One region of the Bradyrhizobium sp. SMVTL-02 genome, then DNA from elsewhere that is predicted to be linked to it. Evidence: predicted binding sites of a transcription regulator. Region 1 holds the regulator's gene; each other region holds the start of a gene.
What was found. The regulator PhoB, encoded in region 1, activates phosphate uptake and scavenging genes when phosphate is short. The targets are predictions, from matches to a motif close to TGTCATNNANCTGTCAT.
Positions count from the first base shown of each region.

Region 1 (10,434 bases):
GCGCTTGCAATGACGGAGGATGGACTTACGCGTCCTCGACGCCCGCCTCGTGCGGCGTGAACTGGTAGACCGACGAACAGAACTCGCAGGTCACGACGACCTTGTCGTCCTTCACCATCGCCGCGCGGTCGTCGGGCGAGAAGCTCTTCAGCATGGACGCGACCGCGTCGCGCGAGCAGGAGCACTGCGCCTTCAGCGACAGCGGCTTGAACACGCGTACGCCACGTTCGTGAAACAGGCGATAGAGCAGCCGCTCGCCGGAGAGCTCCGGATCGATCAGCTCGACGTCCTCGACGGTCTCGATCAGCGAGCGCGCCTCGACCCAGGCGTCGTCCTCGGCGACACTGTGCGCCTCGACACCTTCGGGCGCATCGCCGGGATGCAGGTCCGCCTGCCGCGCGCGCTCGGGAGCCTTCGGCAGGAATTGCATCAGCATCCCGCCGGCGCGCCAGCGATGCTTGCCGCCGTCGCTCGAGCGCCACTCCTCGCCGACGGCGAGGCGCACCTTGGTCGGGATCTGCTCGGAGCGCAGGAAATATTCGTGGGCGGCATCTTCCAGGCTGCCGCCGTCGAGCGCGACGAGGCCCTGGTAGCGGCTCATGTCGGGGCCCTGATCGATGGTCATCGCAAGATGACCGCGGCCGAGCAGCGTGCCGGAATCCTTCGCCGTGCCGAGGCGCGAGGCGTCGTAGCGGGCATAGGCCCGCAGATGATCCGGCGCCTTGTAGTCGACGACCAGGAACGACACCGGACCGTCGGTCTGGGCCTGCAGGATGAAGCGGCCCTCGAATTTCAGCGCCGAACCGAGCAGCGTCGCCAGCACGATCGCCTCGCCGAGCAGCTTGCCGACAGGCGCTGGATAATCGTGCTTGGTCAGGATGTCGTCGAGCGCAGGGCCAAGCCGCACCAGGCGACCGCGCACGTCGAGCGCGTCGACCTCGTAAGGCAGCACGGCGTCGTCGACCGGAACCGCTGATGGCGCGCGGACCGGGCCTTCAGGCCCGGTTTTCATGTCAGGGGATTGGAAAACCATGGCGCTTTATCTGGGGTCGGAGAGCCGGGAATGGAAGGGGGTGTGTTCCGGCGATCGGATCTCGTGCACGCGAGTACAAATTCCGTGTCGTCCTGACGAAAGTCAGGATGACGATCCAATATTACGCGACCGCGCCGCTACTTCACCGCGTCGAAGCACCAAGCCAGAATGCCCTTCTGCGCGTGCAGGCGGTTTTCGGCCTCGTCGAACACGACCGATTGCGGCCCGTCGATCACCTCGTCGGTGACCTCCTCGCCGCGATGGGCCGGCAGGCAGTGCATGAACAGCGCGTCGGGCTTGGCCAGCGACATCAGCTTCGCATTGACCTGATAGGGCTTGAGCACGTTGTGACGGTGCTCGCCTTCCTTGTCGCCCATCGACACCCAGGTGTCGGTGACGACGCAGTCGGCGCCCTTCACGGCGGCCTCGGGATCAGAGCCGAGCACGATCGGCGCGCCCGTCGCCTTGATCCAGTCGCGCATCGCCTTCTTCGGCGCGAGCTCCGGGGGCGTTGCCACATTGAGCTGGAATTTGAAGCGCTCGGCGGCATGCGCCCAGGAGGCCAGCACGTTGTTGTCGTCGCCGGTCCAGGCCACCGTCCGGCCCTCGATCGGGCCGCGATGCTCCTGATAGGTCATGAGGTCCGCCATGACCTGGCAGGGATGCGAGCGCCGCGTCAGGCCGTTGATGACCGGCACGGTCGCATTCGCCGCAAGCTCCAGCAGCGCCTCATGGTTGAGGATGCGGATCATGATGGCATCGACATAGCGCGACAGCACGCGCGCGGTGTCGGCGATGGTCTCGCCGCGGCCGAGCTGCATCTCGGCGCCGGTGAGCATGATGGGCTCACCGCCGAGCTGGCGCATGGCGACGTCGAACGAGACGCGGGTGCGCGTCGAGGGACGCTCGAAGATCATCGCCAGCGTCTTGCCCTCGAGCGGCTTCACCGGCTGCTGCGCCTTCTGCTTCGCCTTCATGGCGGCGGAGGCGTCGAGCATGCTCTTGAGCTCCGACAACGGCAGCTCGTTGATGTCCAGGAAGTGCTTCGGCGACTTGCTCATCAGCTTGCAGCCCGCTTGGTCTGACTGGACGAGATCGCAGCGCAGGCGCGCTCCAGCCGCGCAACGCTGTCCTCGATCTCGGCCTCGGTGACGATCAACGGCGGCAGGAAGCGCACGACATTGTCGCCGGCGCCGACCGTGAGCAGCTTTTCATTGCGCAAGGCCGCAACGAGATCGCCCGAGGGCACCACGGCCTTGATGCCGATCAAGAGGCCCTCGCCACGCACCTCGCTGACGACGTCAGGGTGACGGTCGATCACGGAGGCGAGCTTCTGCTTGAGCAGCAGCGACATCTTCTGCACGTGGTCGAAGAAGCCGGGCTTGAGCATGATGTCGAGCACGGCATTGGCAGCCGCGATCGCCAGCGGATTGCCGCCGAACGTGGAGCCGTGCGAGCCGGGCCCCATGCCGGCTGCCGCCTCCGCGGTGGCCAGCACCGCGCCGATCGGGAAGCCGCCGCCGAGCGCCTTGGCGAGCGACATCACGTCAGGTGTGACGCCGGTGCGCCGATGCGCGAACAGATCTCCGGTGCGACCCATGCCGGTCTGCACCTCGTCGAAGGCGAGCAGCAGGCCCTTCTCGTCGCAGAGCTGACGCAGCGCCTTGAGGAAGGCGGGCGTCGACGATCGCACACCGCCCTCACCCTGGATCGGCTCGACCAGGATGCCGGCGGTCTGCGGACCGATCGCCTTCTTGACGGCTTCGATGTCACCATGCGGGACCTGGTCGAAGCCGTCCATCGGCGGGCCGAACCCTTCAAGATATTTTGCAGATCCCGTCGCAGCCAGCGTCGCCAGCGTGCGGCCGTGGAAGGCGCCCTCGAAGGTGATGATGCGGTAGCGCTCCGCATGGCCCTTGGAGAAGTGATGATGGCGGACCAGCTTGATCACGCCTTCCAGCGCTTCGGCGCCGGAATTGCAGAAGAACACGAAGTCCGCGAAGCTTTCCTGGCACAGACGCGCCGCGAGTTTCTCGCCGTCCGGGCTCTGGAACAGGTTCGACATGTGCCAGAGCTTGGTCGCCTGCTCCTGCAACGCCTTGACCAGCGCGGGATGGGCATGGCCGAGCGCGTTGACGGCGACGCCCGAGGTGAAATCGAGATAGCGCTCGCCATTGGTCGCGATCAGCCAGCAGCCTTCGCCGCGCTCGAAACCGAGGTTGGCCCTGGCGAAAACGGGGAGCAAATGCGGCGCGGCGCTGTCAGTCATGACGATCACTTGATGTTGCGGACGGCCTGAAGCGCTCACGCAGCGCACCATCAACCGGCCCGGAAAACGAAACGTGCCGCCTTTTAAGGGCGGCACGTGGCACTATCTTATGCCGGGTAGAACGGGTGTCAATGCCGCCTGAAAGCCCCGGGAAACGCTGAATCCGTAGTCTTGCGGTGCCGGATTTGCGGGGTTTTTGCCACGGAACATGTGGAAGCGAGTCGGCTGACTCTTGCGCGTGAGTCACGCCATATTGTAGCGTTTGGCTTGTCAGATACGACATCTCGTGCAGCAGTTCTGATCCTCTAAGTCCTCATGTACCGGCGTAAACGTTCGGGCGTTCTGGTTATGCCCGGCGAGCCTTAAGGGATTCTGGCGGCACGGGTTTTTCGAGGCTTAGGCATTCGCCGCGAGGCGCCAGGACGGCAGCCGCACGGCGAGGGAAAGGGTGCAATGACGGTTTTGACCTGGTCCGACGATCGCGTCGAGCAGCTGAAAAAGCTCTGGGAGGCCGGATTGTCGGCCAGCCAGATCGCAGCCGAGCTCGGCAACGTGACCCGTAATGCCGTGATCGGCAAGGTGCACAGGCTCGGCCTGTCGGGCCGCGCCAAGAGCCCCTCATCGGCAGCTCCCCGGCCGCGCAAGGCGCGCCCGGCTCAGCACATGATGCGGGTCAGCCGCCCGATTGCGCGCGGCAACACCGCGCTGGCGCAGGCCTTCGAGGTCGAGGTCGAGGCAGAGCCTGTGACCTACGACAACGTGGTGCCGATGAGCCAGCGGCTGTCGCTGCTCGAGTTGAACGAGGCGACCTGCCACTGGCCGGTCGGCGATCCCTCGAGCCCGGATTTCTTCTTCTGCGGCGGCAAGGCGCTCTCCGGCCTGCCCTACTGCGCCCAGCATTCGCGCGTCGCGTATCAGCCCGCGGCCGACCGCCGTCGCGCGCCGGCAAAGCCCGGCACGCGCTGAGCACGGCTTTAAACTACCTCGTCCCGACGTGAGGCCGGGACGACAACCGAGACATAAACAAGCGCGCCACGTGGCGCGCTTTTTGTTTGGCTTGCTCGAAGCCGCTCTCAGGTCTGCTCGGCCTTCGCAAAGCGATCGTCGAGCGCGTAGCCGGCGCCGCGGACGGTGCGGATCGGGTCCTGCTCGCGGCCGAGATTGAGCAGCTTGCGCAGGCGGCCGATATGGACGTCGACGGTGCGCTCGTCGATGTAGATGTCGCGGCCCCAGACACTGTCGAGCAGCTGCTCGCGCGAGAACACGCGACCGGGATGCTCGAGGAAGAACTCGAGCAGGCGATACTCGGTCGGACCGAGATCGATCGGCCGGCCCGAGCGCGCGACGCGGCGCTTCTCGCGGTCGAGCTCGATGTCGCCATAGGCGAGCACGGTGGCGAGCCGCTCGGGGCTGGCGCGCCGCAACAGGCCCTTCACCCGCGCCAGCAGCTCGGGCACCGAGAACGGCTTGACGATGTAGTCGTCGGCGCCGGTCGCAAGCCCCCGCACCCGCTCGCTCTCCTCGCCACGCGCGGTGAGCATGATGATCGGTAGCTGCTTGGTCTCGGGACGGGTGCGCAGCCTCCGGCACAGCTCGATGCCGGAGAGCCCCGGCAGCATCCAGTCGAGCACGATCAGGTCGGGGATGTGCTCCTTGAGGCGGGTGTCGGCATCGTCGCCGCGCATCACCGTCTCGACGTCATAGCCGTCGCCTTCGAGGTTGTAGCGGAGAAGCTCGGTGAGAGCTTCCTCGTCCTCAACCACCATGATGCGTGCGCCCATCGGCTCGTCGCTCCTTGAGTCTTCAGGTATTCGGGACCGTCGTGGCGAAGGTCGTCATGTCGCCCTTCGGCCGCTTGTCGGTGATGGCCTGACCCTCGATCATGTAGAACACGGTCTCGGCGATGTTGGTGGCGTGGTCGCCGATCCGCTCGATGTTCTTGGCACAGAACATCAGATGGATGCAGAACGAGATGTTGCGCGGATCCTCCATCATGTAGGTGAGGAGTTCGCGGAACAGCGAGGTGCAGATGGCGTCGACTTCCTCGTCGCCCTTCCACACCGCCATCGCCGCCGGCAGATCGTGCGCGGCATAGGCGTCCAGCACCGACTTGACCTGCTGCTGCACGAGGTCGGTCATGTGCTCCAGGCCGCGGAACAGTTTGAGCGGATGGAAGTCGGCATCGAGCGCGGCGACGCGCTTGCCCATGTTCTTGGCGAGGTCGCCGATGCGCTCGAGGTCGGTCGCAACGCGCATGGCGCCGACGATCTCGCGCAGGTCCACCGCCATCGGCTGGCGGCGGGCGATCGTGAGCACGGCGCGCTCCTCGATCTTCTTCTGCAGCGCGTCGAGCTCGGCATCGGTGGTGACGACGCGCTGGCCGAGCGCGACGTCGCGGCGGATCAGCGCGTCGACGGAATCGACGATCATGCGCTCGGCGATACCGCCCATCTCGGCGACGAGCCGAGTGAGCTCCTGGAGGTCGGTGTCGAAGGCCTTTGCGGTATGTTCAGAACCCATGTCCCGTCTCCTCAGCCGAACCGGCCGGTGATGTAATCCTGCGTGCGCCGATCGCTCGGCGACGTGAAGATCTTGCTGGTGTCGTCGAACTCGATCAGCTCGCCGAGATACATGAAGGCGGTCTTGTCGGAGACGCGCGCCGCCTGCTGCATGTTGTGGGTAACGATCGCGATCGTGTAGTTCTCGGACAATTCCTGGATCAGCTCCTCGACCTTGGCGGTCGAGATCGGGTCGAGCGCCGAGCAGGGCTCGTCGAACAAAATCACTTCAGGGCGGACCGCGACGGTGCGGGCGATGCAGAGGCGCTGCTGCTGGCCGCCGGAGAGCGACAGGCCCGAGGCGTTGAGCTTGTCCTTGACCTCGTTCCACAGCGCGCCGCCGCGCAGCGCCTTCTCGACCCGGTCGTCCATCTCGGACTTCGAGATCTTCTCATAGAGGCGGATGCCGAAGGCGATGTTCTCGTAGATCGTCATCGGGAACGGCGTCGGCTTCTGGAACACCATGCCCACCCGGGCGCGCAGCAGGTTCAGGTCCAGCTTGGGATCGAGGATGTTGGTCTGGTCGAGCATCAGCTGACCGGTGGCGCGCTGGCCTGGATAGAGGTCGTACATCCGGTTGAAGATGCGCAGCAGGGTCGACTTGCCGCAGCCCGACGGGCCGATGAACGCCGTGACGCGGTTGGTGCCGAGCGTCAAATTGATGTTCTTCAGCGCGTGGTGGTCGCCGTAATAGAAGTTGAGGTTGCGCACCGTCACCTTGGCGGGCGCTTCCGGCATCGGCTGCGAGGCCAGATGCGCGTTGGAACTCACGGATACGGAAAGATCGGTCATTTTGCAGTCCTCTCGGCGCCGAGGATGCGCGCGCCAATGTTCAGGGCAAGCACGGTGAGCGTGATCAGCAGCGCGCCGCTCCAGGCGAGCTGCTTCCAGTAGGCGTAGGGGCTCTGCACGAAGTTGTTGATGGTGACCGGCAGGTTCGCCATCGTCTTGTTCAGGCTGAGGCTGAAGAACTGGTTCGACAGCGCGGTGAAGAGCAGCGGCGCGGTCTCGCCGGCGACGCGGGCGGTGGCGAGCAGCACGCCGGTGATGAGACCCGAGCGGGCCGCACGATAGGCGATGCGCTTGATCACCAGCGAGCGCGGCAGGCCGAGCGCACTTGCCGCCTCGCGCAGCGCGTTCGGCACCAGGAGCAGCATGTCCTCGGTCGTGCGCACCACCACCGGGATGACGATCACGGCGAGCGCGAGCGCGCCCGCAATCGCCGAGAAGCCGCGCATCGGCACCACCACCGCACCGTAGATGAACAGGCCGATGATGATCGAGGGCGCCGAGAGCAGGATGTCGTTGATGAAGCGGATCACCGAGGTCAGCTTGTCGTTGCGGCCGTACTCGGCGAGATAGGTGCCGGCGAACAGGCCCAGCGGCGCGCCGATGCCGACGCCGAGCACGGTCATGATGATCGAGCCGACGATGGCGTTGCGCAGGCCGCCTTCGGTCGAGCCCGGAGGCGGTGTGTCCGCGACGAAGATCTGCAGGTTCAGACCGGCAATACCGTTGTAGAGCAGCGTGATCAGGATCAGCGCAAGCCAGGTGACGCCGAAGGCGGCGGCGGCAATGCAGAGCCCGCGGATCACGATGTCCTTGCGGCGGCGGCGGGCGTAGATCGGGTTCATTTCACTTCCCCGCCTTCTTTTCCAGACGCAGCAGCATCAGCCGAGCGGCCGCGAGCACGAAGAACGTCAGCACGAACAGGAGCAGGCCGAGCAGTATCAGGCCGGACTGGTGCAGGCCGTCGCTCTCGGCGAATTCGGACGCGATCGCCGCCGAGATCGTCGTGCCGGGCGCGAAGATCGACGAGGAGATCCGGAACGAGTTGCCGATGATGAAGGTCACCGCCATGGTCTCGCCGAGCGCGCGGCCCAGCGCCAGCATGACGCCGCCGATGATGCCGACGCGGGTGTAGGGGATCACCACGCTGCGGACGACTTCCCAGGTGGTGCAGCCGACGCCGTAGGCGGCCTCCTTTAGCACCGGCGGCACGGTCTTGAACACGTCGACCGAGATCGAGGTGATAAAGGGCAGCACCATGATGGCGAGGATCAGCGCGGCGTTGAACAGGCTGAGATAGGACGGCGGCCCCGCGAAGATCGCACCCAGCACAGGGACGCCGTCAAAGATCCTGATCATGAAGGGCTGGAACGTGTTGGCCAGGAACGGGCCGAGCACGAAGAAGCCCCACATGCCATAGATGATCGAGGGAATGCCGGCGAGCAGCTCGACAGCCATGCCGATCGGGCGGCGCAGCCATTGCGGGCACAGCTCGGTGAGGAAAATGGCAATGCCGAGACCAACCGGAATGGCGATCAGCATCGCGATGAAGGAGGTGACCAACGTGCCGTACATCGGCCCGAGCGCGCCCAGCACGGGCGGATCGGCGGACGGCGCCCAACGCTGCGTCCACAGGAAGGAGATGCCGTACTCCTTCATCGCCGGGAAGGCGCCGACGATGAGCGAGACGATGATGCCGCCGAGAATGAGTAGCACCGAGATCGCGGACAGCCGCGTGATCCAGTAGAAGGTGACGTCACCGAGCTTGAACGCGCTCAAGGCCTTGGCGCGATCATACGGTCCGGCAGCATCAATTACGTCGCTCTCGACAGCCATCTCAGCCACGCCGATCCCCTGTAGCCGTTATTCATATACGCTTGTTGTTTGTCGGTGGCGCGCTCCGGAGGCGGCGCAAGGCCGATCCGGAGCGGAGATCTTGGAGATCATCCCGGCACCATGCCGGGACAGGAGCGCCTTAGCTCTTGATCTCGGCAGCCCAGGTCTTCTCGATCAGCTGAACGACGCTGTCGGGCATCGGGATGTAGTCGAGTTCCTCAGCCATCTTGCCGCCGTTCTTGAAGGCCCAGCGGAAGAACTTGATGGCTTCCTGCGAGGCCGCCTTGTCGGTGGCTTCCTTGTGCATGAGGATGAAGGTCGCCGCGGTGATCGGCCAGGACTTGTCGCCGGGCTGGTCGGTCAGGATGACGTAGTAGCCGGGCGCCTTGGCCCAGTCGGCATTGGAGGCGGCCGCCTGGAACGCCTCGACGGTCGGCTGCACCGGCTTGCCGGCCTTGTTGACGAGACCGGTGTAGGTCAGCTTGTTCTGCTTGGCATAGGCGTACTCGACGTAGCCGATCGAGTTCTTGGTCTGGCTGATGTTGCCCGACACGCCTTCATTGCCCTTGGCGCCGACGCCGACCGGCCACTCGACCGCGGTGCCCTCGCCGACCTTGCTCTTCCAGTCCGCGCTGGCCTTGGAGAGATAGTTGGTGAAGTTGAAGGTGGTGCCTGAGCCGTCCGAGCGGCGAACCACGGTGATGGCGTCCGACGGCAGCTTCACGTTCGGATTGAGCTTCTTGATCGCGGCGTCGTCCCACTTGGTGATCTTGCCGAGATAGATTCCGGCCAGGGTCTCGCCGTCGAACACGATCTCGCCCGGCTTCACACCCTCGATGTTGACGACGGGGACGATGGCGCCCATCACCATCGGCCACTGGACGAGGCCGTCCTTCTCGAGCTGCACGGCCTTGAGCGGCGCGTCGCTGGCGCCGAAGGTCACGGTCTTGGCCTGGATCTGCTTGATGCCGCCGCCCGAACCGATCGACTGGTAGTTCAGACCGTTGCCGGTCTGCTTCTTATAGGCATCAGCCCATTTGGAATAGATCGGGAACGGGAAGGTCGCACCGGCGCCCGTGATATCGGCGGCGGAGGCCACCGTCGTCGTTGCGGCGACCAAGCCGGCAGCGACGATCGTTTTGATGAAATTCATGCTGGTCTCCATACAGGGGAGCGAAGCGCCATCCGCGCCCGATCGCGCTCCCCGCGCCGCCCCGTTTAGGAGCGGTCGGCTGTGCTTTTACGAAGGTTTCGTGACAGTCGGATGACACCACCAAGCGATTGAAAACGCTCGGTTTCAGGCTTGCACTGGGGCCCGCGCCTGGGGAAAACAGGCGGTAAAGGTAGCCCCTTGCCGGGGCACGCTTTCGATCAAAAGCCGGCCGCGATGACGGTTAAGAATATGTTTCACCAGCGATAATCCGAGCCCGGTGCCGCCCTGCGAGCGGCTGTCGCCGACGTCGACCCGGTAGAACCGCTCGGTCAGCCGCGGCAGGTGCTCGGGCGCGATGCCGGGGCCGAAATCGCGGACCATGACCCGGATCTCCTGAGTTCCATCAGCGGCGGCGCTCGAGGTCAGCGACACGATGACGCGTCCGCCCGAGGCGCCGTATTTGAGCGCATTCTCGATCAGGTTCTCGAACAGGCGGAGCAGCTCCTCGCGGTCGCCCGCGATCATCACCGGCGGCTCCGGCAGATGGATCTCGACCTCGACCTGGCGCTCGCGCGCCAGCGGCTCCAGCCCGTCGGCGACCTGACGGATGATCGGCAGGAGGTCGACCAGGGTGTCGGGCCGGACATGGGCCGACAGCTCGACCCGCGACAACGAGAGCAGATCGTCGATCAGGCGCGCCATGCGGGTGGCCTGGTTGTGCATGATGCCGAGGAAGCGTTCCCGCGCCTTGGGATCGTCCTTGGCCTGGCCCTGCAGCGTATCGATGAAGCCCGAC
Region 1 covers NZ_CP182469.1:7,823,812-7,834,245, forward strand. Annotated here, with positions in the region: gene ACNJYB_RS37525 (Hsp33 family molecular chaperone) at 26-1,033, opposite strand; gene argF (ornithine carbamoyltransferase) at 1,171-2,094, opposite strand; gene ACNJYB_RS37535 (aspartate aminotransferase family protein) at 2,094-3,302, opposite strand; gene ACNJYB_RS37540 (GcrA family cell cycle regulator) at 3,756-4,268, shown strand; gene phoB (phosphate regulon transcriptional regulator PhoB) at 4,376-5,083, opposite strand; gene phoU (phosphate signaling complex protein PhoU) at 5,106-5,822, opposite strand; gene pstB (phosphate ABC transporter ATP-binding protein PstB) at 5,834-6,652, opposite strand; gene pstA (phosphate ABC transporter permease PstA) at 6,649-7,494, opposite strand; gene pstC (phosphate ABC transporter permease subunit PstC) at 7,496-8,485, opposite strand; gene pstS (phosphate ABC transporter substrate-binding protein PstS) at 8,625-9,638, opposite strand; gene ACNJYB_RS37575 (ATP-binding protein) at 9,783-10,434, opposite strand, start outside.

Region 2 (10,434 bases), 190 kb from region 1:
CTTTCGGGAATGTTGAGGCGATGCAGCAGCTCGCCGGCGCGCGCCTGCGCATCGGCTCGCGCCAAGCCATCGACGATCAGCGGCTCGGCAACGACGTCCATGGTCGCAACGCGCGGCACGGCCCGCAGGAACTGGCTGACATAGCCGATGGTGGAGCGGCGGATGTTGAGCACCTGCCGCGGCTCGGCGGTGGCGAGATCGACCACCGCGCCGCGATGGCGGATACCGATGCGGCCGCTGTCGCAGCGGTAGTTGCCAAAGATCATCTTCAGGATCGACGATTTGCCGGCACCGGAAGGTCCGGAGAGCACGACGCATTCGCCGGGATTGACCTGGAAGGTCACGCCCCTGACGACCGGCAATTCGATGCCGCCTTGCAGGTGCATCGTAAAGGTCTTGCCGGCGTCAGTGATGTCGATCATGGCGGTCATTGAAAAACTCATATTGTAAAGTTCATGGCGGCAGGATCGAGGAGACTAGGAGCTGGGTATAGGGCTCACGGGGATCGTCGAGCACCTGGTCGGTGAGACCGGTCTCGATGACGCGGCCACCCTTCATCACCATCACGCGATGTGACAAGAGGCGTGCGACCGCGAGATCGTGGGTGACGATGACGACGGCGAGGTGTAGCTCGGCAACGAGGCTGCGCAGGAGGTCGAGCAGGCGGGCCTGCACCGATACGTCAAGTCCGCCGGTCGGCTCGTCCATGAACACCAGCCGCGGCTCGGTGACGAGGTTGCGAGCGATCTGGAGGCGCTGGCGCATGCCGCCGGAATAGGTGCGCGGCGCATCGTCGATGCGCGCCGTGTCGATCTCGACGCGGGTGAGCCAGTCCGACGCGGTGTCGCGGATGCGGCCGTAGTGATTCCAGCCCACCGCCATCAGCCGCTCGCCGACATTGGCGCCGGCCGACACCGCCATGCGCAGGCCCTGCGCCGGATCCTGGTGCACAAAGCCCCAGTCGGTGCGGAACAGGAAGCGGCGCTCGGCCTCGCCGAGGGTGGCGAGATCGCGGGTGGCGCCGTCGCGCATCCGGTAGGACACATGGCCCGAGCTCGGGGCGAGCTGGCCCGACAGCATCTGCAGCAGGGTCGACTTTCCCGAGCCGGATTCGCCGACAATCGCCAGCACCTCGCCCGGATAGAGCGAGAACGACACGTCGCGGCAGGCGGCGATGCGGCCGAACGACTTGCTGAGCGACTCCGCAACCAGCAGCGGCTGGTCGTTTTCAAGCACGTCGAGATCACCCATGTGCGCCCGCCTTCTCCTTGTAGGGAGCAGCACTCAGGCTGCCGTGATGGCCGGCGGCCTGGCGGCCCTCGCAATAGTCGGTGTCCGAGCAGACGAACATGCGGCCGCCCTTGTCGTCGGTCACGATCTCGTCGAGATAGGAGTTCTCCGCGCCGCACAGCGCGCAGGGCGCGTTGAAGCGGTAGGGCTCGAACGGGTGATCCTCGAAATCGAGCGAGACCACCTGGGTGTAGGGCGGGATCGCGTAGATGCGCTTCTCGCGGCCGGCACCGAACAATTGCAAGGCCGGGCAATTGTCCATCTTGGGATTGTCGAATTTCGGCGTCGGCGACGGGTCCATCACGTAGCGCGCGTTGACCTTGACTGGATAGGCGTAGGCGGTGGCGATATGGCCGAAGCGGGCGATGTCCTCGTAGAGCTTCACGTGCATCAGGCCGTACTCGGCGAGCGCATGCAGGCGCCGCGTCTCGGTCTCGCGCGGCTCGAGGAAACGCAGGGGTTCCGGGATCGGCACCTGATAGACCAGCACCTGGTTCGCGTGCAGCGCCGTCTCCGGGATGCGGTGACGGGTCTGGATCACCGTCGCCTCGTCCGTCGCCGTCGTCGTCGCAACGCCGGCGGTCTTGGCGAAGAACTTGCGGATCGAGATCGCATTCGTGGTGTCGTCAGAACCCTGATCGATCACCTTCAGCACGTCCTGGGGTCCGAGGATCGCGGCGGTCACCTGCACGCCGCCGGTGCCCCAGCCATAGGGCATCGGCATTTCGCGGCTGGCGAACGGCACCTGATAGCCGGGGATCGCGATGGCTTTCAGGATCGCGCGGCGGATCATCCGCTTGGTCTGCTCGTCCAGATAGGCGAAGTTGTAGGCGGGCGCGTTCATTCCGCGGCCTCCTTCATGGCGTCGGGCGCATTGGCATCGGCGAACTCCTGGCGCAGCTTGCGCAGCAGGCCAAGCTCGGACTGGAAGTCGACGTAATGCGGCAGCTTCAGGTGTTCGACGAAGCCGGTCGCCTGGACGTTGTCGGAATGCGACATCACGAATTCCTCGTCTTGCGCGGGGGCGAGCGCCTCCTCGCCGAGCTCGCGAGCACGCAGCGCGCGATCGACCAGCGCCATCGACATGGTCTTGCGTTCGCTCTGGCCGAAGGCGAGGCCGTAGCCGCGGGTGAAGCACGGCGCTTCCTTCGCAGAACCCTTGAACTGGTTGACCATCTGGCACTCGGTGAGCTCGATCGCGCCGAGCGGCACGGCGAAGCCGACGTCTTCCGCGAGAAATTCGACCTCGACCTCGCCGAAGCGGATCTCGCCGACAAAGGGGTGATTGCGGCCGTAGCCGCGCTGCGTGGAATAGCCCATCGCCAGCAGAAAGCCTTCGTCGCCGCGCGCGAGGTTTTGCAGGCGCAGGTCGCGCTCGGCCGGAAAATTCAGCGGCTCGCGGGTGAGATCACCGACATTGGCGCCGTCCTCGGCTTGCGGCGAGGATTCGATCAGCCCATCGCGGCCGAGAATGTCGGTGACGCGCGGCGTCGCCGCAGCGGAAGCTTCGGCCGTCGCCGGCGTCTCCGGCACAAAACCTTCAGCGAGCGACGGGTCGAGCAGGCGGTGTGTATAGTCGAAGGTCGGACCTAAGATCTGGCCGCCGGGAATGTCCTTGAAGGTCGCCGACACGCGCCGCTGCACCCGCATCGCGCCGGTGTCGACCGGCTCGCTGGCGCCGAAACGCGGCAGCGTGGCGCGGAAGGCGCGGACCAGGAAGATCGCCTCGATCAAATCCCCGCGCGCCTGCTTGATGGCGAGCGCCGCGAGCTCGCGGTCATAGAGCGAGCCTTCGCTCGTGACGCGGTCGACTGCGAGCCCAAGCTGCTCCGAGATCTGATCGAGGGAGATTTCCGTAACGCTTTGATCGCCGCGCCGCTTATGCGCGAGCAGGCGATGGGCGTTCTCGATGGCGCGTTCGCCGCCTTTGACTGCGACATACATGCTTCAGCTTCCCTTGCTCACGACGCGCGTGGTGCGGGGGATCGCGACCACGGCGTCATCGGCGACCAGCACGACGTCGATGCCGCGCGGAAACAGTGCTTCGTTCATATGCAGGCGCTCGAACAGGTCGAAAGGCTTGATCGACGCCTGCAGCGTCGCGAAGCCATCGATGCCGGGACCGCGCAGCTCGAAGTTGCAGCCGGAATTGAGGCTGTCGACCTGAATGATCACCGTGGTCGAACGATCAGGATACTCGCCGGTGCCGAGCGCGAAGCGCTCGAGCGAGGGCAGCGCACCGCCATCGCTGATGAGCGCGAATGAAGCCACCGATGAATCCTGCACGACCGGCGCGCCGGTGTGGAATTTCAGCCACTTGGTCACGTCGGAACTCTCCGCCATCCGCGCGTCGAGCCAGAGCGGCGTATCGTGGTCGAACAGCGTCAGCGCGATCGCGGCGGTACCGCGCATCATCACGCCGGGCGCGCCCGCCATCGGCACGATGCGCTGAACGGAGCCCGGCCGCGCCATCGCATCCATGACCGAACGAAAGGTCGATTGCGCCGACAAGACCTTGTCGGCGAAGCCCGGCGGCAATTCCGCAATCGTGGTCATGACCTCACCCCTCACCGCGCACCATGGTGTAGAAATCGACCTTCGTCGCGGCGGTCTCTTCCGCCGCCCGCGTCCGCCTGACCATCAGCTGCTCGCGCAACGGCGCGATAACGTCGCGCTCGACCAGCCCGCCGAAATCGCGGGACTGCACCAGCGCATCGCACAGTGCGATCAGCCGCGCCTTCTCACCGTCGCGCCCCAGCGCGTAGCCGAAGCCGACCTCGCCGCTCGCGAGCCGCACCGCCGCGCGCGACACCGTGGCTTCGCCGAGGTTGAACGGTGCGCCGTCGCCGCCGACCCGGCCGCGCAGCATCACGAGGCCGTTCTCCGGCGCACGCAGATTCTGATGAGCCGGCAGGGCGAGATCGCGCAGGCGAGCGGCGATCTCGCCCGCCTCCGCGTGCGCCAGCACGGCCATCGCGGCCTTGCGCTGGGCTTGCTGGTTATTGTGCTGGGTCACCTGATCCATCGAACTTTTGAGAACTTGCCGAATCCAAGTTGTCTATGATAATAGACAACTTCATACGGGCGCGCCATGACTGTTTCGTGACACAGATGTGATTTTCGGGCTAGGCTCACCGACGACATGAGCATGCAGGACACAGCCTCGTCGGGCGTCGCGCTGTGGCGCCTCGTTGCCGACGGCATCGAGCGCGGCATCGCCGACGGCCGCTTCGCGGCCGGCGACAAGTTGCCGGGCGAGATGGAGATCGCCGAAACCTACCGCGTGAACCGCCACACGGTACGACGCGCGCTGGCCGCGCTTGCCGAGCGTGGGCTGGTGCGTGCCGAGCGCGGCAGCGGAACCTATGTCGAGGCGCAGAAGCTCGCCTATCCGTTGCGCTCGCGAACACGCTTCTCCGAGATCGTCGGCGCCGATGGCCGCGAACCGCATGGCCGGCTGATCGAGGCGACCGATGACGTCGCGACGCGCGAGCTGGCGCGGGAGCTGGGACTGAAGACCGGCGCGCCGCTGGTGCGGATCGAGGCGATCCGGCTTGCCGACCGCACGCCGATCTGTGTCTCCACCACCTGGCTGTCGGCGGAACTGTTTCCGGGCGCAGGCGAAGTGTTCGCCGCAACGCGCTCGATGACGAAGCTGCTCGAGCATTTTGGCGTCCGCGATTATCGCCGCGGCGCAACCCGGATCACCGCCGGCATCGTCGACGCCACCGACGCCGCGCGGCTCGACCTACCGCTGGGGCGGCCGATCCTGGTCGTCGACGCCACCGACCACGATCTCGCCGGCAAGCCGCTGGTGACGAAGCATTCGCGGTTTGCCGCGGAGCGGGTGGAGTTCCTGGTGGAGAACGGGTGAGTTGCCTGTTCTCCCTCTCCCCGTTCTTACGGGCCGCGACGAGCTTCGCTCGCGCTGAGAGGGTTGGGGTGAGGGGCCGCTTCCGCAATGACGGTGAGAGACGGACTCGCTGAGGGTCCCCCTCACCCGGAATTTGCTTCGCAAATTCCGGCCTCTCCCCGCAGGCGGGGAGAGGCGAAAACCTCAGGCCACCGCCCGCCTTCCGATGATTGCAAACCGCAGCTTGCCCGAGATGAAATCGATCGCGGCGACCGCGACCAGGATCATCAGGATCAGGAACGACACTCTCTGCCATTCCAGCACGCGGATCTGCTCGGCGAGTTGGAGGCCGATGCCGCCGGCACCGACGATACCGATGATAGTGGCCGAACGCGTGTTGGATTCGATGAAATAGAGCACCTGGCCGGCGATCACGGGCAGAACCTGCGGCAGCAGGCCGAAGCGGATCTCGTGCAGCGCGCTCCCGCCGGAGGCGCGAATGCCCTCGACCTGCTTCTGGTCGGCGCCCTCGATCGCCTCCGAGAACAGTTTTCCGAATGCGCCGAAATCCGACACGGCGATGGCGAGCACGCCGGCGAACGGGCCGAGGCCGACGACGTTGATCCACACCAGCGCCCAGATCAGCGTGTCGACGCCTCGGATCGAATCCAAAAAACGGCGAACAGGAAAGCGCAGGATCTGTGAGGGTATGACGTTGCGCGCCGCCAGCAGGCTCACCGGAAGCGCGAACACCGCCGCCAGCGTGGTGCCCAGGAGCGCGATCGAGAGCGTCTCACCCAGCGCCTTCAGATAGACCGGCAGCGAGGAGCCGGGATCCGGCGGGATCATCATCAGGCTGATCCAGCCGAGCTGGCTGAGGCCGGTGAAGAAACGCGACGGCGAGAAATCGAGATCGACGAGGCCGTAAGTGAGGATCGCGAATGCCGCAACGATCATCGCAGGTGTTGCGAGCCGCGCCGATGCCGGCCTTTCGAACACGTCGGGATAACGCGCGCGAATCTCGCGCGTATCAACCTCCTGCGGCGTCACGTCCGCGCCTCCTTGCCGAACAGGCGGCCGCGCAGCCAGCCGGTGGTGATGTCGATGATGAAGACGGTGATGATGATGGTGAGCAGGATGGCACTGACGTCCGAATAGTAGAACTTGCGGATCGCGACGACGAGCTCCTGGCCGATGCCGCCGGCACCAACAAAGCCCATGACTGAGGCTTCGCGGACATTGATCTCGAAGCGCAGCAGCGCATAGCTGGCATAACCCGCGGTCACCTGCGGCAGAATCGCAAAGCGCATGCAGGAGAGCCAGCTCGCACCGGTCGAGCGGATGCCTTCGACCGGCTTCATGTCGGCATTCTCGACGATCTCCGAGAACAGTTTTCCCAGGGCGCCCGTGGAGTGGATTGCAATCGCCAGCACGCCCGCCATTGGCCCCAGGCCGAAGGCAATCACGAAGACCAGCGCGAAGACGATTCCGGGGACGGTGCGGGCAAATTCGAGCAGGCGCCGCACCGTGAAGCGGAGCCAGGACGCGGGCGAGGTGTTTTCAGCCGCGAAGAAGTTGAGGGCGAAGGCGAAGGTCGCGCCGATCAGCGTGCCGACATAGGAGATCAGCAGCGTCTCACCCAGCATCTTCAGCCATTTGCGCCAGCCCCACAGCCATTCGCCGAGATCGGTCCAGACCCGTTGGCCGCTGTCGAGCGTGAGGATGCGGTCGAAATAGCTGACGAAGTTGCCGAAATAGGTGAACAGCGTGCGCAAATTCACTTCGGCGCCGATCGCGGCGAGAACCAGCGCTGCGGCAAAGACCGCAGCGCCCAACAGCAGACGAAGCCGCCGGCGCGAGACCGCCTGGCGATAGGCGGCATTCAGCGCGGCAAGCTGCTGCTCGGGAAGGATGGAAACCGCTACGGTCATTGGGTCATTGCGCGTGGTCGTTCACAAAGAGAAAGAGCCGGGTCCATCGACCCGGCTCAAGTGGCTCGTCCCGAAAGCTCAGGACGCCTTCTTCTTACGCAGCGCATCGACGAACTTGATCAGCTCGATCGTGCCGTCCCAATCCTTGGTGGTGGCGGGATGAAAACCCTTCTTCTGGCCATCCTGGAGGCGGTCGAAGGCCGCCTTGTCCTTGGCCGGCGCGTCGAAGAACGCCTTCGCGATCGCCGCCTTGGCCTCCTCCGGGAGGTCGGAGTTGTAGGCGTAGGGGCCGTTGATGATGGGCGCCGACTTGTGGATGATGCGGAAATCGTCCTTCTTCATCGGCGAGCCGTCGGCGTTCTTCAGCATGCCCTTGGTCAGCATCTGCGCCAGCGTCGAATCGTCGTCGCTGGTCCACTGGTTGGCGGCAACATCGACCGTGCCCTGCGCCAGCGCCAGCATCGCGTTCTCATGGCTGCCGGTGAAGACGACCTTGCCGAAATAGCTGTCGGCGTCCGCGATGCCCATCTTGTCGAGCTCGAAGCGCGGCACGTTGTTGCCGGAGGTCGAGTTCGGGTCGACCAGGCCGAGGTTCTTGCCCTTGAGCTGGTCGATGCTCTTGTAGGGGCTGTTCGCCTTGACGAAAAACACCGAGTAATAGCCGGTCGAGCCGTCGGCGTTGATGTCGTTGGCGAAGGCGTCGGTCTTGACGCCGGTCAGGCGGGCGCGCGCGAACGACGCCGAGCCGTAGCTGGCGATATGAATGTTACCGGCGCGCTGGCCCTCGATGACGGCGGCGTAGTCGTTGGCGATGCGCAGCGTGACCTTCACGCCCAGCTCCTTGGAGAGATAGTTCATGAACGGCGCCCAGCGCTCGGTCACGCCCGAGGCGTTTTCCGCCGGAATGACCGCGAAGGTCAGCTCGGGATATTTTGCTTTCCAGTCCTGGGCGGAGGCAGAAGCGGTGAAGGCAAGCGCGGCGGCGCCGGCAAGGATTAATCTGCGAGTGATCATGATACCCTCTTCATCGGTTGGGGTCGGTTGACTCAAAACTGGCAACTGAACAGGTGCGACGCGGCTCAGGCCGCCGCGGCGGTTCCCAGCGCCGGCACGCCCTCGGGCGTCGGGACCGGCATGCCACCCATGACGTCGGCGGCTTCGAGATCGTAGAGCTCACGCGCGACATGATCAGTCAGCGCGGACGGCGCGCCGTGGAACACCACGCGGCCGGCGGCCATGCCGATCAGGCGGTCACAATAGGTGCGGGCGAGATCGAGCGAATGCAGGTTGCAGAGCACGGTGATGCCGAAGTGCTTGTTGATGCGCAAAAGCGCATCCATCACGATCTTGGTGTTGCGCGGATCGAGCGAGGCGATCGGCTCGTCGGCGAGGATGATGTCGGGCTGCTGCACCAGCGCGCGCGCGATGGCGACGCGCTGCTGTTGACCTCCGGAGAGCTGATCGGCGCGCTGGGCCGCCAGCGAAGCAATGTCGAATTGTTCGAGCGCCGACATCGCCAGCGCCTTGTCCTGCTCAGGCCAGATCTGCGACAGCGAGCGCCAGGCGGGCATGGTGGCGAGACGCCCCATCAGGACGTTGGTGAGGACGTCGAGCCGACCGACCAGGTTGAACTGCTGGAAGATCATCGCCGCGCGGGCGCGCCATTGCCGCAGCTCGCTGCCGCGCAGCGCGGTGACGTCGGTGCCGTCGAACAGGATGCGCCCTTGCGTCGGCGTCACCAGGCGGTTGATGGTCCGGAGCAGCGTCGACTTGCCGGCACCGGATCGTCCGATCACACCGACGAAACCGCCGGGGGAGATTTGAAACGAAGCGTCGTCCACCGCGGCTTTTGCGCCAAAGCGGCACGTCAGACCTTCAACCACCAGCATGCAGGGGCTCCAGAGTAGCTGGAAGCCACCGCTAACGCCGGCGCTTGACACTCGTGTGACACGCGCATTGCGATGCGGCGATCCTGCACACCTCATCCCCTGTCATCGCTGCGTCATGATATTGTCATCAAGTCCCTCGAAGAGGATTGCCTACCCTCGAACGTTCGGACGCAACATGGTCGGCAAGGTGCTTTCAGTCCGACCGACCATCGATGCTTCCGCCAAGTTGTACGAGACCCGGCTCGGCGCGCGGCGGTTCTCGGAAGAGATCGCCGACCGGCTCGCAAGGCTCGCCTGGTGGGACTGGGATCACGACAAGTTGCGTGAAGCCCTGCCCCATTTCCGCAAGCTCGGCATTGAAGATTTCCTCGCCGCGTATGAAGCACGAGCAAACTCCCCTCGCAGCAGCAAGAAAAGCGCAATCGCGTGACAGACATTTTCCTTGAAGGCGGCCGGGCCCTGATCGGCACCGAGATCGTCGAAGCCTCTCTGAGCGTGTCCGGAACTGATATCGCGGAGATCGACGGCTCGCGCGGCCGGACGCGGCTCGGGATCGATGCGCGCAACCTGCTGGTGCTGCCTGGCATCGTCGATCTGCACGGCGATGCCTTCGAGCGGCAGATGATGCCGCGTGCCGGGGTCGATTTCCCGATCGACGTCGCGCTCGCCGACAGCGACCGCCAGGCGATCAGCAACGGCATCACCACCGTGTTCCACGCCACGACCTGCTCGTGGGAGCCGGGCCTGCGCAGCGCCGACAACGCGCGCGGACTGATGGAGGCGATCGAGCGGCAGCGTCCGCAATTCGCGGCCGACACCCGCTTCCATCTGCGCCACGAGACCTACAATCTCGACGCGGAGGCAGAGATCAGTCAGTGGCTCATAGAGGGTCGCGTCGACCTGTTCGCCTTCAACGACCACATGGACGGCACCGTGGCCGACTTGGCCAAGCCGCGCAAGCGCAACCGCATGGTTGAGCGCACGGGGCTGTCGAGCGAGGCGTTCGACCGGCTGGTCGAGCGCGTGGTCACACGCGCCGCCGAGGTGCCGGCTTCGGTATCGAGGCTCGCCGCCGCAGCCCGGGGAGCGGAGGTGCGCATGCTCTCGCATGACGATGCGAGCCCGGCGATGCGCCGGGAGTTTCGCGAGCTGGGCGCCGACATCGCGGAATTCCCGATCAACGAAGAGACGGCGCGCGCAGCGGCAAGCCATGGCGATGCCATCGTCTACGGCGCGCCGAACGTCGTCCGCGGCGGCAGCCACACCGGCTGGACCAAGGCATCCGACATGATCGCCAAGGGGCTCTGCTCGGTGCTGGCGTCCGACTATTACTATCCCGCGCAGCTGCTCGCAGCCTTCCGCCTCGCCGCCGATCGCGTGCTGCCGCTGACGCAGGCCTGGGATCTGGTCTCGGCCGGCCCCGCACGCGCGACCGGCCTCGCCGATCGCGGCGAGATCGCGGAGGGACGCC
Region 2 covers NZ_CP182469.1:7,633,064-7,643,497, forward strand. Annotated here, with positions in the region: gene phnL (phosphonate C-P lyase system protein PhnL) at 1-431, opposite strand, end outside; gene phnK (phosphonate C-P lyase system protein PhnK) at 454-1,251, opposite strand; gene ACNJYB_RS36645 (alpha-D-ribose 1-methylphosphonate 5-phosphate C-P-lyase PhnJ) at 1,244-2,134, opposite strand; gene ACNJYB_RS36650 (carbon-phosphorus lyase complex subunit PhnI) at 2,131-3,234, opposite strand; gene phnH (phosphonate C-P lyase system protein PhnH) at 3,238-3,846, opposite strand; gene phnG (phosphonate C-P lyase system protein PhnG) at 3,851-4,315, opposite strand; gene phnF (phosphonate metabolism transcriptional regulator PhnF) at 4,433-5,164, shown strand; gene phnE (phosphonate ABC transporter, permease protein PhnE) at 5,348-6,193, opposite strand; gene phnE (phosphonate ABC transporter, permease protein PhnE) at 6,190-7,074, opposite strand; gene phnD (phosphonate ABC transporter substrate-binding protein) at 7,153-8,088, opposite strand; gene phnC (phosphonate ABC transporter ATP-binding protein) at 8,154-8,963, opposite strand; gene ACNJYB_RS36690 (hypothetical protein) at 9,139-9,393, shown strand; gene ACNJYB_RS36695 (alpha-D-ribose 1-methylphosphonate 5-triphosphate diphosphatase) at 9,390-10,434, shown strand, end outside.
Region 2: a site for PhoB is predicted at 4,382-4,398, ahead of phnF (phosphonate metabolism transcriptional regulator PhnF). Genes of this name have one in related genera too.

Region 3 (10,434 bases), 690 kb from region 1:
ACGCTCAGCGCCGGCTTCAGCGCGTCGCGGTGGCCGAGATAGTGGCACTGTTCGGGCAACGTCATGTCGGCATCGCCCCCGTCCAGTACGATCGTGCCGCCGGCCGGAGCGAGCAGGCCTGCGATCAGCCGCAGCAGCGAGGACTTGCCCGCGCCATTGCGCCCCATCACCGACACGGCCTCGCCCGAGACGGCATGGAAGTCGAGCCCGGAAAACACCTCGCGCCCGCCGCGCACGCAGGCCACCCCGCGTCCGGACAGCTGCATCTTGGCCTGGTCCAGTCCGCTCAACGCCAGGCCTCAGGAAATCTTGGGGTAGCGCATGGGAATTTTTGGCTCAGCAATTGCTGCGGCACGATTGTGGCTGTGGCGGTGCGGTTAGAAAGCTTCTATAAGCCCGGAACTACTTGATGCAGCAACTCAACCTGTTCCTGCAAGCGACCCAGCCTGCTACGCTGACGGTGTTAAAATACCCTGCCGGGTATAACTAACAATTGGGATTTCCTACATGACCTCGCTCGACAGCTTCAAATGCAAAAAGACCCTCAAGGTCGGCGCCAAGACCTATGTCTATTACAGCCTGCCCACGGCCGAGAAGAATGGTCTGAAGGGAATTTCGAAACTCCCATATTCGATGAAGGTCCTGCTCGAGAACCTGCTGCGCAACGAGGACGGCCGCTCGGTCAAGAAGGAAGACATCGTCGCGGTGTCGAAGTGGCTGCGGAAGAAGTCGCTGGAGCATGAGATCGCCTTCCGCCCCGCCCGCGTGCTGATGCAGGATTTTACCGGCGTTCCGGCCGTCGTCGACCTGGCTGCAATGCGAAACGCCATGCAGAAGCTCGGCGGCGAGCCTGAGAAGATCAATCCGCTGGTGCCGGTCGATCTCGTCATCGACCACTCCGTGATCGTGAACTTCTTCGGCGACAACAAGGCCTTCGCCAAGAACGTCACCGAGGAATACAAGCAGAACCAAGAGCGCTACGAGTTCCTGAAGTGGGGCCAGAAGGCGTTCTCGAACTTCTCCGTCGTCCCGCCGGGCACCGGCATCTGCCACCAGGTCAATCTCGAATATCTCTCCCAGACGGTCTGGACCAAGAAGGAGAAGATGACGGTCGGCAAGAAGACCGGCACCTTCGAGGTCGCCTATCCCGACTCGCTGGTCGGCACCGACTCCCACACCACCATGGTCAATGGTCTCGCCGTGCTCGGCTGGGGCGTCGGCGGCATCGAGGCGGAAGCCTGCATGCTCGGCCAGCCGCTGTCGATGCTGCTGCCCAACGTCGTCGGCTTCAAGCTGAAGGGCGCGATGAAGGAAGGCGTCACCGCCACCGACCTCGTGCTGACCGTCACGCAGATGCTGCGCAAGCTCGGCGTCGTCGGCAAATTCGTCGAGTTCTTCGGTCCGGGCCTCGACAACCTCTCCGTTGCCGACAAGGCGACCATCGCCAACATGGCGCCCGAATATGGCGCGACCTGCGGCTTCTTCCCGGTCGACGCCGCCGCGATCGACTACCTCAAGACCTCCGGCCGCGCCGCGCCGCGCGTTGCGCTGGTGCAGGCCTATGCCAAGGCGCAAGGGCTCTTCCGCACCGCCAAGTCTCCCGATCCGGTGTTCACGGAGACCCTGACCCTCGACCTCGCCGACGTCGTACCGTCGATGGCCGGTCCGAAGCGTCCCGAGGGCCGCATCGCGCTGCCGTCGGTCGCGGAAGGTTTTTCGCTCGCGCTCGGCACCGAGTACAAGAAGGCCGAGGAGCCCACGAAGCGCTTCCCCGTCGAGGGCAAGGACTTCGAGATCGGCCATGGCGACGTCGTGATCGCGGCCATCACCTCCTGCACCAACACCTCGAACCCGAGCGTGCTGATCGGCGCCGGACTTTTGGCGCGCAACGCCGCCGCCAAGGGCCTCAAGGCCAAGCCGTGGGTCAAGACCTCGCTCGCTCCGGGCAGCCAGGTCGTCGCGGGCTATCTCGCCGATTCCGGCCTGCAGAAGGATCTCGACAAGGTCGGCTTCAACCTGGTCGGCTTCGGCTGCACCACGTGCATCGGCAATTCCGGTCCGCTACCGGAGGAGATCTCGAAGTCGATCAACGACAACGGCATCGTCGCCGCCGCCGTGCTCTCCGGTAACCGCAACTTCGAAGGCCGCGTCTCGCCGGACGTGCAGGCGAACTATCTGGCCTCGCCGCCGCTGGTCGTCGCCCACGCGCTCGCCGGCAGCGTCACCAAGAACCTCGCCGTCGAGCCGATCGGCGAAGGCAAGGACGGCAAGCCGGTGTACCTGAAGGACATCTGGCCGACCACGAAGGAGATCAACGCCTTCATGAAGAAGTTCGTGACCTCGGCGATCTTCAAGAAGAAGTATGCCGACGTGTTCAAGGGCGACGCCAACTGGCGCAAGATCAAGACGGTCGAGAGCGAGACCTATCGCTGGAACATGTCTTCGACCTACGTGCAGAACCCGCCCTATTTCGAAGGCATGAAGAAGGAGCCGGAGCCGGTCACCGACATCGTCGAGGCGCGCATCCTTGCCCTGTTCGGCGACAAGATCACCACCGACCACATCTCGCCGGCCGGTTCGATCAAGCTCACCTCGCCCGCGGGCAAATATCTCAGCGAGCACCAGGTGCGTCCGGCCGACTTCAACCAGTACGGCACGCGTCGCGGCAACCATGAAGTCATGATGCGCGGCACCTTCGCCAACATCCGCATCAAGAACTTCATGCTCAAGGGTGCGGATGGAAATATCCCCGAGGGCGGTCTCACCAAGCACTGGCCCGACGGCGAGCAGATGTCGATCTACGACGCCGCGATGAAGTACCAGCAGGAGCAGGTGCCGCTGGTGGTGTTCGCCGGCGCCGAATACGGCAACGGCTCCTCGCGCGACTGGGCCGCGAAGGGCACCCGTCTGCTCGGCGTCCGCGCCGTGATCTGCCAGAGCTTCGAGCGCATCCATCGCTCCAACCTGGTCGGCATGGGCGTGCTGCCGCTGACCTTCGAGGAAGGCACCTCCTGGCAGTCGCTCGGCCTGAAGGGCGACGAGAAGGTCACGCTGCGCGGCCTCGTCGGCGACCTCAAGCCGCGCCAGAAGCTGACGGCGGAAATCGTCTCCGGAGACGGTTCGTTGCAGCGCGTTTCGCTGCTCTGCCGCATCGATACGCTGGACGAGCTCGACTATTACCGGAACGGCGGCATCCTGCACTACGTGCTGCGCAAGCTCGCGGCTTAAGCGCGAATTTGTGAACGGTGGCTCACTGCGACGTGAGTAGAAGGTTAAACGAAGGCGGCCTATCACAAGGCCGCCTTCGCGCGTTTGCGGCATGCTTTGGATGGGCCCATCCGGCGGAAAATCGGCTCGGCACGGTTTCCTGGGTGGTTGAGCAGGTCGCGCCCGTAAGACTACGGTGACCATCATTCGATAAGATTCCCCCTCCCACGAGCTTTGGTGTGCGGCGTTCGACATGACAACAATGACGGCTTCTCATCTGATTTCACGTTGGTCCGGTGCCCTCTGGTCGGGAGCACTCGGTATCTGTGCGATCGTCGCCGTCATCCGTCCCGCTCACGCCGATCCGCGCGCCGTCGTCGAATTGTTTACCTCGCAGGGCTGCTCGTCCTGCCCGCCCGCGGACAAGATCATCGGCGATCTCTCCAGCGACCCCTCGATCATCGCGCTGAGCATGCCGATCGATTATTGGGACTATCTCGGCTGGAAGGACACGCTGGCCGATTCGCGTTTCTCTGCGCGGCAGCGAGCCTATTCACGCATGCGCGGTGACCGCGAGGTCTACACGCCGCAGGTCGTCGTCAACGGCTCCACGCATGTCATCGGCAGCGATCGCGCCGGCATCGAGAGCGCGATCGGCAAGTCCGAAAAGGGCTCCGGCGTGATGAGCGTTCCGGTTACGATGTCGCTCGCAGGCAAGCAGATCAACGTGTCGGTAGCCGAAAGCAAGGAGCCGGCGGTCTCGCACGGCGAGGTCTGGATCTGCTCGATCTCCAAGTCGGTGCCGATCGCGATCAGCCGCGGCGAAAATCGCGGGCAGCAGATCACCTACCACAACGTGGTGCGCAACCTGCTCAAGGTAGGCGACTGGAACGGCCGTCCGGAAAGCTGGACCGTGCCGATCGAGAACCTCACGCGTGACGGCGTCGACGGCGCGGTGGTCTACGTCCAGGACGGCAGCCGCGAAAGGCCGGGCCCGATGCTCGGCGCGGCGTACACGTCGCTGCACTGATTCGAATTCCTCTCTCTCGTTCTCGAGCGTCGCACTCGTTCGCTCCTCATGGTGAGGAGCGCGCCCTTGCGCGCGTCTCAAACCATGAAGGGCGGCGCTGATGCAGCGGGGGGCCTCGATCCTTCGAGACGCCGCGCGAATGGCGCGGCTCCTCAGGATGAGGGGGGAGAGTCTTTCCGCTGATGTCTGGAGAGAGGGGGCGAGCCGCAAACATCCCGACACAAACAAAAAAGGACCAACTTGCGTTGGCCCTCCTTGTCGCGCGTACAGACCCGATCCTGTTCGACCCCGGGGGGCTGGGGGCTGAGGAATCCAGAACCGAAAGGACCGGGTCAACGCACATCAGCCTTTTCGCAATGCAGGGCGGCGGGCGCTGGGCGGAAAAGCGGCGAGACTAAGATTCTTGCGCACGATCCCGTGACGGTTCGTCCCGACGGAGTTCCACTCCTGCGTGTGGTGCAATTCCGCCGGTTGAGCCCCGAAACCCTCTGGAAACTCTTCGGATTTTGTCCCCGAGTTCCATCGAGAGCCCTTGCGAAGGACAGCGGTTGGCGCGATCATGCAACTGTCATGATCCGCGGTTCCGGGGACGATTTTCGCGGACGTGGTCATGTTGTGCGAGGAGGAGGCGCTCCCATGAGCCTGATGCCGGAGGATGCCGATCCGAGCGGGCAGCGTGCGGCGGCGCGTCCCGCCGCTGCGAACGCGCAGTCGAGCCGGGTGACCTTCAACCGACTCGAGCTGCATCGTATTCTCAATCTCTATGGCCGCATGGTTGCCGACGGCGAGTGGCGCGACTACGCCATCGACTTCCTCAGGGATCGCGCGGTGTTCTCGGTCTATCGCCGCGCCTCGGAAGTGCCGATCTATCGCATCGAGAAGGACCCGCGCCTGGCGCGCAAGCAGGGCATGTACAGCGTGATCTCGGCCACGGGCCTGATCCTGCGCCGCGGCCACGAGCTCGAGCGCGTGCTGCTGGTGATCGATCGCAAGCTGGCGGTGGTGTAGCGGCCTACGGGACTACCCTACTTCCCCGGCACCGTCTTCGCGCCCTCGCCGAGGTCGCGCTGCATCATCACGGTGTCCAGCCAGCGCCCGAATTTCAGCCCGACATTGGGATGCGTGCCGATCATCTTGAAGCCGCCCCTGGTGTGCACGCCGATCGAGCCCGCATTGGCGGAATCGCCGATCACCGCGATCATCTGGCGGAAACCGCGCGCCTCGCATTCGGTGATCAGCCGCTCCAGCAGCTTTGACCCGACGCCACGGCGGTGGAAGGAGGGATCGAGATAGATCGAGTTCTCCACGGTGAAGCGATAGGCCGGCCGTGGCCGGTAGGCGCCGGCATAGGCATAGCCGGCCACGCGCCCGTCGAGGATCGCGACGAAATAGGGATAGCCGCCATCGACCAGTGCGCGGTAACGGCGCGTCATCTCGGCAAGGTCGGGCGAGTCCAGCTCGAACGTCGCCGTGCCCTCGCGGACGGCCTGCTGGTAGATGGCGGTGATGGCGGGGAGGTCGGCCTCGGTCGTGGGCCTGATTTCAGGTGCGGACATGGGGCGGGAGGATAGAGCCTTCGTCCGACTGCTGGAAGGGGCAACAGTGCCTCCAACTCGTCATTGCGAGCGCAGCGAAGCAATCCGGAAATGCATCCGCGGAGAGACTCTGGATTGCTTGTGCGCCAGGCAAGCTGGCGTGGTCCAACCGGTGGAAGTCCGGTCCGGGTAAGCGGTAGCGAGCGCCCGGTAGTGAGTGTTGCGTGGCCGTCGGCAACGGCGGCTGCGAAGCGTACACAACGATGCTGTGGGGTGGGCTATTGAGCCGCGAAAGACAGAAACTCGCAGAGGCCGAGCCGGTAAGCAACGTCGAAGGCAACATGTGCGGCGCCGTTATGCGAGGCGCTGACGCTCTGCCGTGGTCGAAGACCCCATCACGCAGCAAAGGACCGCGTCGGAACCTGGGAGGTCCCGCATCTGACCGATGGCAACATGCCCCCAAGGTCCGCATCGGGAAGGCGAGGAGCCAAAGCCGATGACGAACGGATGCGGGAAGTCGGACGCGGCCGTAGTAGCGTCGAAGCCTGCGAACGAAGCGGAGCGATCCGCGGAGGAGTTGGTGGAGCGAAGGGCCGCGACCAAGGGGAATGCGGACCAGCAAAGCACGCCCCGGACGCCGAGCCGGACAAGCGTGACACAGGCGTTGGAACGCATACGGCGAACTGCAAGGGAAAGGAAGAAGGAGAGGTTCACTGCGCTGCTTCACCACATCACGCCTGAACTGCTCGAGGCGGAGTTCTTCGCGCTGAAGAAGCATGCCGCGCCGGGTGTGGACGGAATGATGTGGCGGGACTACGAGCAAGACCTCAAGGCCAATCTTGAGGACCTGCATGCTCGTGTTCACCGGGGAGCGTACCGGCCGCAGCCGTCGCGGCGGGTCCATATCCCGAAGCAGGATGGGCGGCAGCGACCGCTGGCGATTGCGTCCCTCGAGGACAAGATCGTTCAGCGGGCAACCGCTACGGTGCTCAACGCGATCTACGAGGAGGACTTCCTCGGGTTCTCGTATGGGTTCCGGCCCGGGCGCAGCGCGCACGATGCGATGGATGCGCTGCTGGTCGGAATCGAGAGCCGGCGGGTGAACTTCATTGTTGACGCCGATATCCGCTCGTTCTTCGACATGGTGGACCAGGAATGGCTCATCCGCTTCGTCGAACATCGGACCGGCGACCAGCGTATCATCCGTCTGATCCGCAAATGGCTCAAGGCGGGTGTTCTCGAAGAAGGAACGGTCAGGGTCAGCGAACAGGGGACGGCACAAGGGGCGGTGATCTCGCCGCTGCTTGCCAACATCTACCTGCACTATGCCCTCGATCTGTGGGCCGAACGCTTCAGACGGCGCGAGGCCGCGGGTGACATGATCATCGTGCGCTACGCTGACGACTTCATCGTCGGCTTCGAGCATGAGAATGAGGCCCGGCACTTCCTCGAAGAATTGCGCAAACGGCTGCAGGAGTTCGCGCTGTCACTGCACCCTGAGAAAACCCGGCTGATCGAGTTCGGACGTCATGCGGAGGACAACCGCAGGCGGCGCGGGCTCGGCAAGCCGGAGACCTTCAACTTCCTCGGCTTCACCTTCATCTGCAGCCGATCCAAGCAAGGCAAGTTCCAGATCAGGCGCAAGTCTCGCAAAGACCGCATGCGGGCGAAACTGCAAGCCGTGAAGCAGGGAATGCGACGGCGTATGCACCAGTCGGTGCTCGAACAGGGCAAATGGCTGCGGCAGGTCGTTACCGGGTACTTCAACTACCACGCGGTACCGACCAACAGCCGAGCGCTCAGCGCCTTCCGCTACTTCGTCACCGAACAATGGAGGCGGATGCTTCGGCGCCGCAGCCAGATTGACGGGACCACGTGGCAGCGGGTCGCGCGGCTTGCCTCCGACTTGCTCCCCAAGCCACAAATCCTCCATCCTTGGCCCCGAACACGCTTCACCGCTACTCACCCGAGGTGGGAGCCGTATGCGGGAAAGCCGCACGTACGGATCTGTGCGGGGGGCGCCCAGCAATGAGCGTCCCTACCGCGACCGCTGCACTCACAATGACGGTGTTTGTGGCTGCTACCGGGGCGCAAACAAAAACCCCGGCCGCGCGGCCGGGGTTCGTGTCGTTCTCTCGGGTCTATCGCTCAGTCGCGCTGGCCGAGGAGCTGCAGCAGCAGCGTGAACAGGTTGATGAAGTTCAGGTACAGCGACAGTGCGCCGGTGATGGCCGCACGCTCTGCGATGTCACCGCCGGCCGAGGCGTAGCCGTAGATGTAGTCGTTCTTCAGCCGCTGCGTATCCCAGGCGGTGAGGCCCGCGAACACCAGCACGCCGACCACCGACACGATGAACTGCAGCATCGAGCTCGCCAGGAACAGGTTCACCAGGCTCGCGATGATGATGCCGATCAGGCCCATGAACAAAAATGAGCCCATGCCGGTCAGGTCACGCTTGGTGGTGTAGCCGTAGAGGCTGAGCGCACCGAAGGTCGCCGCGGTGATGAAGAACACCCGCACGATCGAGGTGTGGGTGAACACCAGGAAGATCGACGACAGCGAGATGCCCATCAGCGCCGAGAACACCCAGAACAGGATCTGGGCGGTCGAGGGGGCGAGGCGGTTGATGCCCGCGGAGATCACGAACACCATCGCCAGCGGCGCGAGCATGAACAGCCACTTCAGGGGGCTGACGAACATCGCGTAGCCGAACGGCGTCAGGAACAGCTTGCCGACGCGAACGGCGTCCGCCGTCGGGACGTCGGTCACGGCGGCCATGTAGACGCCGAGCGCGGCCAGGCCCGTGATGGCGAGGCCAATGCTCATGTAGTTGTAGATGCGCAGCATATAAGCGCGCAGGCCGGCATCGACCGTCGCGGCGTCGACACGCCCGGCGGCCCTGCCGAAGGGAGAAGCGTAGTTACGGTCTAGGTCGGACATGGTCGAATTCCCGTTGGTTGGCCGGTCCGGCATGAGGGTCGCCATGCCGCCGGTTCGTCAAACTCTATCTCGGATACCGCTGCCTGCCGACTAAATTTTGGCTAACAATGGGGCTCCGAACCCATTCGATATGTGGGAAACTAACACATCCGCTGCAACCGTCCACGCGCGGCTGAATGTCGCCCTTGGCTGCAATCCCGACGGGCGGACGTGGTTAATCGCAGGAATCGTGCGATTTCGCACCCGCGCGGCCGCCCGCTACCATTTGTCACAAATTTCGCAACACCGTGGCGGGCTTTTTGTTCAACGCCAGCAGCGTGCCGGCCAGCCCGAGCCCGACCGTGACGACCAGGGCGGCCGCCACCACGCCGGCCGCGCTGCCGGCCTGCCAGACGAAGCTGAGCGTCATCAGCCGCGTCACGATCATCCAGGCCGCGATGCTGCCGGCGATCACGCCGAACACCGCCGTGGCGAGCCCGATCAGGAGGTATTCGAGCGCATAGGCGCCGAGCAGCCGCAGCCGGGTCGCGCCCAGGGTCTTCAGGATTACCGCATCGTAGACCCGGTGACGGTGGCCGGCGGCGAGCGCCCCGCCCAGCACCAGGATCGCCGAGATCAGGGTCACGGCGCTGGCGCCGCGGATCGCCAGGGCCAGATTGGTCACGACCGAGCCGACCGTCTCCATCACCTCGCGCACGCGCACGCTCGTCACCATGGGGTAGGCGTCGGCCACCTGCTTGATGATCTTGCCGTCGCCGGCGGCGTCGCCGCCCGCCTCGGTCAGCGTCGCGATGTGGGTGTGGGGTGCGCCCCTGAAGGCGTTGGGCGAGAACACCAGGACGAAATTGATGCCCATCCCCTGCCAGTCGATGTTGCGCAGATTGCTGATCTTCGCCGGGATGTCGCGGCCGAGCACGTTGACCACGACCTCGTCGCCGAGCTTGAGGCCGAGCCCGTCGGCGATCTTCTTCTCCATCGAGACCAGCGGCGGGCCGGAATAGTCCGCGCTCCACCACTCGCCTTCGACCACCTTGGAGCCCTTCGGCATCTCGGCCGTATAGGTCAGGCCGCGGTCGCTCTGCAGGACCCATTCGGAATCGGTGGTGGGCTTGAGCTCCTCGGCCCGCACGCCGCGCGCGGCGACGATGCGCCCGCGCAGCATCGGCACGTCCTCGACCTTCGCGCCAGGGGCGATCTGGCGCAGATAGCCGTCGAACCGCTCGGCCTGCGTGCTCGGGATGTCGATGAAGAAGAACGACGGCGCCCGGTCGGGCAGCGCCGCGAGGAACTGCCGGCGCAGATTGCCGTCGATCTGGGTGATGGTGACGAGCACGGCGAGCCCGAGACCCAGCGACAGCACCACCGAGGGCGTCAGCGCGCCCGGCCGGTGGATGTTGGCGATCGCAAGCCGCAGCATCGGCAGCCGCGTCCGCGGCAGCCGCCGCGTGGTTGTCATCAAGAGGGCGGCGATGCCGCGCAGCAGGGCGAACACGACGACGGAGGAGGCCACGAACACGGCGGCGATGCGCTTGTCGAACGAAAGCCCGATCACGACCGCGACGAGCAGGACGATCACGACGCCCATGAACAGGAGGTAGCTCGCCCGCGGCCGGTGCCATTCGGAGCTGATGGTGTCGCGAAACAGCGCCGCTACCGGCACGTCGTGCACGCGCCCGAGCGGCCACAGGCCGAAGGCGAGCGCGGTGAGCAGGCCGTAGACGA
Region 3 covers NZ_CP182469.1:116,340-126,773, reverse strand. Annotated here, with positions in the region: gene ccmA (heme ABC exporter ATP-binding protein CcmA) at 1-266, opposite strand, end outside; gene acnA (aconitate hydratase AcnA) at 508-3,228, shown strand; gene ACNJYB_RS00510 (DUF1223 domain-containing protein) at 3,461-4,237, shown strand; gene ACNJYB_RS00505 (DUF2794 domain-containing protein) at 4,874-5,245, shown strand; gene ACNJYB_RS00500 (GNAT family N-acetyltransferase) at 5,263-5,793, opposite strand; gene ltrA (group II intron reverse transcriptase/maturase) at 6,425-7,804, shown strand; gene ACNJYB_RS00490 (Bax inhibitor-1/YccA family protein) at 7,921-8,712, opposite strand; gene ACNJYB_RS00485 (ABC transporter permease) at 8,981-10,434, opposite strand, start outside.
Region 3: a site for PhoB is predicted at 4,793-4,809, ahead of ACNJYB_RS00505 (DUF2794 domain-containing protein). Genes of this name have one in related genera too.